Regions from separate parts of the Clostridium sp. C1 genome, predicted to be linked through region 1. Evidence: a T-box and tRNA genes for the amino acid it is inferred to sense, from the RefSeq annotation. Region 1 holds a T-box; the other holds one or more tRNA genes.
The links. A T-box is a leader RNA that pairs with one kind of tRNA and senses whether it is charged. The one in region 1 lies ahead of pheS (phenylalanine--tRNA ligase subunit alpha), so its partner is inferred to be a tRNA-Phe.

Region 1 (3,885 bases):
AGTCAGAACACTTTTATAAATTTCTTTAGCATCTGCCAGTTCTTCTAATAAGGCAGCACAGCGATTTAAAACTCTGGCGGTATTAGCTGTATCAATCGCTCCTTTAATATAATGTTGAGAAGCATCCGTTAATAAATTTAAGCGACGTGCTGTATTTCTTAATGTAGCCCCATGGAATGTGGCTGCTTCAATGACAATATTCACTGTATTTTCATCAATCTTTGTATCATCTCCACCCATAACACCGGCTACACAACCAATCCCTTGATCAGTAGAAACAATAATATCTTCCGGAAGAATTTCATATTCTTTTCCATCTAATAATACTGTTCTTTGATGGAAACCAGTTTTAATCACAAAACGTTTTTCCTTTAATTTATCATAATCATACATATGAATAGGTTGTCCTGTTTCTAACATCACAAAGTTAGAAATATCTACAATATTATTAATTGGCTTAATACCACTTGCCATTAAAAATGTTCTTAACCATTCTGGTGACTCCTTAGTTTGAACACCTTTGACTAATTTAGCCCCAAAGCATGGGCATAAATTAGTTTGGACATCAACTTCAATGTCACTATCCAATTCATTTAATGTTTTCATTTCTGGAACATGTACATCACGTTTTAATAAAGCTCCAACTTCATAAGCTAATGCAATCATAGCCATACAATCAGCACGATTAGGTGTTAAACCAATATCTAAGATAGTATCATCATAACCCATATACTTTAAAGCATCTTCACCAACAGGTGCATCAGCATCCAAAACATGAATTCCTGCTTTATCTTCTTCTCTTAATAAACGTTGATCAATACCCAATTCTGCAATAGAACAAATCATCCCATTAGATTCTACACCACGAATCTTCGCTTCTTTAATTTTAAATCCTTCTCCTAAATCACAACCGGGTAAAGCCACAATCACTTTTTGCCCAGCAGCAACATTAGGAGCTCCACAAACAATCTGTTGAGTGACTCCATTTCCTACTTCAACTTGACAGACATTCAAATGGTCACTATCAGGATGAGGAACCTTTTCTTTTACATACCCTACAACAAGTTTATCACCTCTTGCAAAGACATGCATTCCTTCAACTTCATGACCTATAGATGTCAATTGATCAGCAATTTCCTGAGCTGAAAAATCATCAACTTTTACATATTGATTTAATAATTTTAAACTTGCTTCCATATGTCTAATCCTTTCTTACAAATTGATTTAAGAATCTTAAATCACCACTATAAAAATCTCTAATATTATCAATACCATATTTCAACATAGCCACACGTTCTAAGCCAATACCAAAGGCAAATCCCTGATAAACCTGACTATCAAATCCACACATTTCTAAAACCTTAGGATTCACCATTCCGGCTCCTAATATTTCAATCCATCCTGTTTGTTTACACATAGAACATCCTTTACCATTACAGTTATAACATGAAATATCTACTTCTACACTTGGTTCCGTAAATGGGAAATAAGATGGTCTTAAACGAATTTCACGTTTTTCACCAAACATTTTTTTCGCAAATAATTCTAAAGTTCCCTTTAAATCTGCCATAGTAATGTTTTTATCAATAACAAGACCTTCACATTGGCTAAATTGATGAGAATGTGTCGCATCATCATCATCACGACGATATGTCTTTCCAGGACAAATGACCTTAATGGGTCCTTTTCCATTCGCTGCCAGCATGACATGTGCCTGAACAGGTGACGTATGTGTTCTTAACAATGTATTTTCATCAATGTAAAAAGTATCCTGCATATCTCTGGCTGGATGATCCTTTGGTAGGTTCATCAATTCAAAATTAAAATGATCTGTTTCTACCTCTGGTCCTTCAGCAACACTATATCCCATTCCAATAAACAAATCTTCTAATTCTTCTCTAATTATTGTCAATGGATGAATAGTTCCCAGTGGCAAATGACTTCCTGGTAAACTAATATCAATTTTTTCATTTTGAATTTTTGCCATCATCTCTGCTTCCTCTAAGATTTTTTTCTTTTCTTCAATGGCTTGAGTAATTTCTTGTTTCACTTTATTTGAAACCTGTCCAAAAGAAGCACGTTCTTCCTTTGACATATCCTTCATTGACTTCATGGCTGATTGCATAGGTCCTTTTTTTCCTAAATAGAGCACTCTTAAATCATTCAATTCTTTCAATGATGAACAATCATGAATTTTTGATAAAGCTTCTTCTTTAATCTTTAATAATTCGTCCATAATTTCCTCCTTAAAATAAAAAAACCGTTCCACATAGGAACGATTATATCGCGGTACCATCCTAATTCATAACAAAAGTTATGCACTTTACAGCAGTAACGTTGCCCCACGGCGATGATTAGTCGCACTCCAAGGTGAATTCAATAAATGCATTGTAAGAAAACTTTCAGCCTATGTTTCCCTCTCTGATACAAATTCTTTATCTACTTGTCCTTTTCTTCGTATTAACGGGTATATTATACCCAACTTTTTCATAAAAAACAAGTTTTTCTTTATTCTTTTAGGGCAGCAATATGATTCAAATATGATAATGTCTTAATATATCCAAGTTGAATATGTCCTGTATACAGGACATATTCAAAAATCTATGTTATGATATAGCCTCACTTTTATTGGGAGGTTGTTGTATGAGAAAGGTTGAATTAAGAATGAATGAAGAAAATAAATATTTGATTATTAAAAAACTGGTTGAAACTAACGGCAATAAAAATAGAGCTGCCATCAAGTTGGGATGTACTGTCAGAACTGTCAATAGACTCATCCTTAAATATAAAAAATATGGTAAAGCTGCTTTTATTCATGGCAACAGAGGCAGAGCTCCTGCTACCACTATACCTCTCGATATCAAAAACAGGATTATCAAACTTTATATCGATCATTATTGTGACACTAATTTTACTCATTTCTGTGAAATCATTTATGATGATTTCAATGTTAAAATTAGTGATACGACTCTTAACAAGTGGCTTAGAGATGAAAATATCATTTCCCCTAAAGCCAGAAAGAAAACGAGAAAGATATTAAAAGATTCTTTGAAGGCTCAATTGAAAATGACTCGTTCCAAAAAATCTCAAAATGACATCAAAGAAGCTATTTCCATCATAGACAGTAAAAATGCTCATCCTAGAAGACCCAGATGCAAGTATATGGGTGAAATGATCCAGATGGATGCTTCCAGCTTTGAATGGATTGATGGTCATATCTGGCATCTTCATTTGGCTGTCGATGATGCTACTGGTGAAGTTGTTGGCGCTTATTTTGATACTCAGGAAACGCTAAATGGCTATTATAATGTCTTCTATCAGATTTTGACCAACTATGGTATTCCTGCCATGTTTTATACCGATAGACGTACTGTCTTTGAATACAAAAAGAAAAACAACGCTTTTGATGATGACGACACTTTTACCCAGTTTTCCTATGCGTGTCATAATCTTGGCGTTGATATTAGGACAACGAGCATCGCCCAAGCCAAAGGCAGAATCGAAAGAATGAACCAGACATTCCAATCCCGTTTACCTGTTGAACTCAGACGTGCTCATATAACCGATATAGAGTCAGCCAATAAATTTTTAAAATCCTACCTAAAAAAATTCAATGACATGTTTGCTCTACACCTCAATACTACCAAATCGGTATTTGAAACGCAACCATCAATTGAAAAAATCAATCGTACCTTAGCTGTTCTTTCTCCTAGAAAAATTGATTCAGGTCATAGTATCAGATTTCAAAACAGGCTGTATTTGCCCGTAACAGAAAATGGAACATCTGTTTATTTAAAGAACAGAACAGATTGTATGGTTATCGAGGCATTTGATGGGAATCTGTATGTCAATGTACTTGATCACATATATATCATGCAGGAAATA
Region 2 (3,885 bases), 680 kb from region 1:
TTAGAATCATAAGAGATATGTAATATGATATCTCTTTTTTTATGAGAAAATAATATTTTTTATAAAAAAATGGAATTTTTAGATTGAAAAAAATAATGGATTTAAGAAGAAAAAATCAAATAGGCAGCAATCAAAAAACAAATGGCTTTAAAAAAATGTAAAAAAGGTATTGCATAAATGTGGAAAATATTATATACTAGGTGAGCAACGAGTTAAGGAAGTTGGTTCCATAGCCAAGTTGGTAAGGCTACAGACTGCAACTCTGTCATCGTCGGTTCGAGTCCGGCTGGAACCTCCAACGTTGCCCAGGTGGCGAAATTGGTAGACGCACAGGACTTAAAATCCTGCGGACCTTAAAATCCGTGCCGGTTCGACTCCGGCCCTGGGCACCAGTTATAAAAAATCAGTTCGAAAAAAGAATTGAAAAAAATGAAAAAAAGTGTTGCAATTGAATAAGAAATGTGATATTATTGAATGGCACTGTTAAGAGGCGCTAGTAGCTCAACTGGATAGAGTGCTTGACTACGGATCAAGAGGTTGTGGGTTCGATTCCTGCCTAGCGCGCCAATCAAATAAGTCATCGGGAAGTAGCACAGCTTGGTAGTGCACCTGGTTTGGGACCAGGGGGTCGCAGGTTCGAATCCTGTCTTCCCGACCATGTAATGGGGCTTTAGCTCAGCTGGGAGAGCGCCTGCTTTGCACGCAGGAGGTCAGCGGTTCGATCCCGCTAAGCTCCACCATTATGTTGCGGAGGTTTACCCAAGTCCGGCTGAAGGGATCGGTCTTGAAAACCGACAGGGGATGAAAGTCCCGCGGGGGTTCGAATCCCTCAACCTCCGCCATTTAAATATCGCGGGATGGAGCAGTCTGGTAGCTCGTCGGGCTCATAACCCGAAGGTCGTTGGTTCAAATCCTTCTCCCGCAACCAAATGGTCTGGTAGTTCAGTTGGTTAGAATGCCGCCCTGTCACGGCGGAGGTCGCGGGTTCGAGCCCCGTCCAGACCGCCATTTGTTTTGGTTCCGTAGCTCAGTCGGTAGAGCAGAGGACTGAAAATCCTCGTGTCGCTGGTTCGATTCCGGCCGGAACCACCATTCTTTATAAAAACGATTCACTACATGGCGGGGTAGCTCAGTTGGCTAGAGCAATCGGTTCATACCCGGTGGGTCGGGGGTTCGAATCCCTTCCCCGCTACCATTAATGAATTTGGTGGTGAATACCACTTTTTATTTTACTTGGACCCTTAGCTCAGTTGGTTAGAGCTATCGGCTCATAACCGATCGGTCGAAGGTTCGAGTCCTTCAGGGTCCACCATATGTCGTCAACCTCATTTATTGAGGTTTTTTTATTTTTTATATGTTATTTTATGATATAATAATGATGTTGGTATTCATAGAGATTTCACAACAATTATGTATATTATAAAAAGCAGGTGATGAAATGGAAGATATCAAATTAATGGGATTAACACATCAACAAGTCAGTGAACGTATCAAACAAGGATTGGTTAATGTTTCTCATGATAATATTTCTAAAACGAAAAAACAGATTGTTTTAGAGCATACATTGACTTACTTTAATTGTTTAAATGTTTTCTTGGCAGCTATTATTATATCAACAGGAAGATGGACAAATCTGACATTCATGGTTGTTATTTTTGTTAATGCTTTTATTGGTATATATCAAGAATTTAAAGTTAAAAAGATTATTGATCAATTAACAGTTGTCACTGTTAAAAAAGTAAAAGTCATTCGTGATCAACAGGAGATGGTGATTCCTACTGAACAACTTGTCAAAGATGATATTATATTTCTGGAAACAGGAAATCAGATTGGAAGTGATTGTATTGTTTTAGAGTCACATGGTATTGAAGTGAATGAAGCTATGTTGACTGGAGAATCTGAACCTGTCAAAAAGAAGATGAATGATGAATTGCTATCTGGTAGTTTTGTTGTGGCTGGAAGTGCTTATGCAAAGGTGATCCGTGTTGGAAATGATAACTATTCAACAAGACTTGTTCATAAAGCTAAAAATAAAAATAATGCTTCTTCAGAGATGAAAGATTCTATTGAAAAAGTCATTAAAATATTAAGTGTTGTCATTATTCCTGTGGGGCTTGTTTTATTTTTTTCACAACGTAGTGCTTATCCAAATGATTTAGCGACAGCGATTGTAAAAACGGTGGCTGGTGTCGTCGGAATGATTCCAGAGGGACTTGTTTTATTAACGAGTTTGTCCTTTATTATCGGAGTTGGAAAATTGGCACGTAAAAAAGCATTAATTCAAGAAATGGAGGCTATTGAAGCTCTGGCTAGAGTAGATGTTCTTTGTCTTGATAAAACGGGAACAATTACAACAGGAGAATTAAAAGTTGAAAAATTGATTCCGTATCAGCCTTACGATTTACAGGATATTGAATTTGTGATGGGTGTGATGGCTCATGAGTGTGATGATGTGAATGCGACACAATTAGCTTTGCAAGATTATTTCTTTTATCCAGACCATCAAAAGATAGAGGATTATATTCCTTTTTCATCACAACGAAAAATGCGTGGTTTAACGATTGTAGGAAAAGGGCATTATGTTTTAGGTGCACCTGAATTTTTATTACCTGTCAATCATCCTGTGTTAAAAGATATTCAAACATATACCCAAAAAGGATATCGTGTTTTACTTTTAGGGCAGACAGATTCTATTGATGCCTCTACTTTACGTATTGGAAAAGTTGAAACAATGGCATTAATTATCATTTATGATTGCATTCGTCCAGAAGCGAAAGAAACATTACATTTTTTTGAAAATGCACATGTAGATATTCGTATTCTATCGGGGGATAATCCTGTCACGGTTGCCAGAGTTGCCCAATTGGCAGGGTTAAAAGACGGACATTTGTATATTGATGCTTCTACTTTGCCCGAAGATGAATTGGAAATGGAAAAGATTGTTTCTCATTACCATGTTTTTGGTCGTGTACAGCCAGAACAGAAACAACGTATTATGAAGGCTTTACAAGCCAGAGGACATGTTGTTGGGATGGTTGGTGATGGAGTGAATGATGTACTGGCTTTAAAAGATGCAGATTGTGGAATCGCAATGGCAGCTGGGAGTGACGCTGCAAAACAAGCTGCACATATTGTCTTGCTTGATTCTTCTTTTGCTTCTATGGTAGAAATTGTCAAAGAGGGGAGAGCTATCATTGCTGATATTGAAAGAGTGAGTTCACTCTATTTAACAAAAACAATTTATTCCACGATTCTTTGTCTTGTTTTTGCAGCTTTAAGAATGAGTTATCCTTTTACGCCTTTACAGTTGAGTTTAATTAGTGGTTTAGCTATTGGTTTACCAAGTTTTTTATTGACGTTAGAACGTTCTTCATCTCTATCATCACAAGGCTTTTTAAAACATGTGATTTCTACAGCAGTTCCTTGTGCTTTGACAATGATCACTTATATGCTTTTGATTACTTTTATAGGTTATCAACTGCATTTTGATGAACGTATGTTATCGACTTATTACTATCTTGTGGCTGGATTTATCAGTTTCCTTGTTGTTTTTGTTGTTTGTTTACCTTTAAATCGCCTTAGAGTGATGGTTACAAGTACAATTGCGATTATTTTCTATTTGATTTTAATGGTTATGCATGACTTCTTTGGAATCAATTCTTTATTTTCTATGTCAATGATTTTCATTATTCCAATCTGTTTGAGTACACCTTTTGTCTTATGGCTTTATAAAAAAGGAATAATCTATATCTATCAGTATTTAGAACAATATCAGCGTAAAAGTTTCAAATTATAAACCGAGATATGAGCTGTTTTTTTAGAAAGAATTTGTTGACATTGTTCCTTAGAAAGGTCAAAGAGTTTATAAGGATGAATGTTTACAGT

Region 2: it has a tRNA-Phe gene. The T-box ahead of pheS (phenylalanine--tRNA ligase subunit alpha) is inferred to sense a tRNA for this amino acid. The anticodon was not compared.

What each region holds. Positions count from the first base shown of each region.
Region 1 is NZ_CP073631.1:284,776-288,660, reverse strand. It holds gene pheT (phenylalanine--tRNA ligase subunit beta) at 1-1,197, opposite strand, end outside; gene pheS (phenylalanine--tRNA ligase subunit alpha) at 1,202-2,236, opposite strand; T-box leader at 2,269-2,465, opposite strand; gene KEC48_RS01405 (ISNCY family transposase) at 2,644-3,885, shown strand, end outside.
Region 2 is NZ_CP073631.1:969,582-973,466, reverse strand. It holds gene KEC48_RS05320 (prephenate dehydrogenase) at 1-12, shown strand, start outside; tRNA gene KEC48_RS05315 (tRNA-Cys) at 224-298, shown strand; tRNA gene KEC48_RS05310 (tRNA-Leu) at 304-392, shown strand; tRNA gene KEC48_RS05305 (tRNA-Arg) at 491-567, shown strand; tRNA gene KEC48_RS05300 (tRNA-Pro) at 582-658, shown strand; tRNA gene KEC48_RS05295 (tRNA-Ala) at 665-740, shown strand; tRNA gene KEC48_RS05290 (tRNA-Ser) at 750-842, shown strand; tRNA gene KEC48_RS05285 (tRNA-Met) at 852-928, shown strand; tRNA gene KEC48_RS05280 (tRNA-Asp) at 932-1,008, shown strand; tRNA gene KEC48_RS05275 (tRNA-Phe) at 1,017-1,092, shown strand; tRNA gene KEC48_RS05270 (tRNA-Met) at 1,119-1,195, shown strand; tRNA gene KEC48_RS05265 (tRNA-Ile) at 1,236-1,312, shown strand; gene KEC48_RS05260 (HAD-IC family P-type ATPase) at 1,439-3,796, shown strand; gene KEC48_RS05255 (hypothetical protein) at 3,772-3,885, opposite strand, start outside.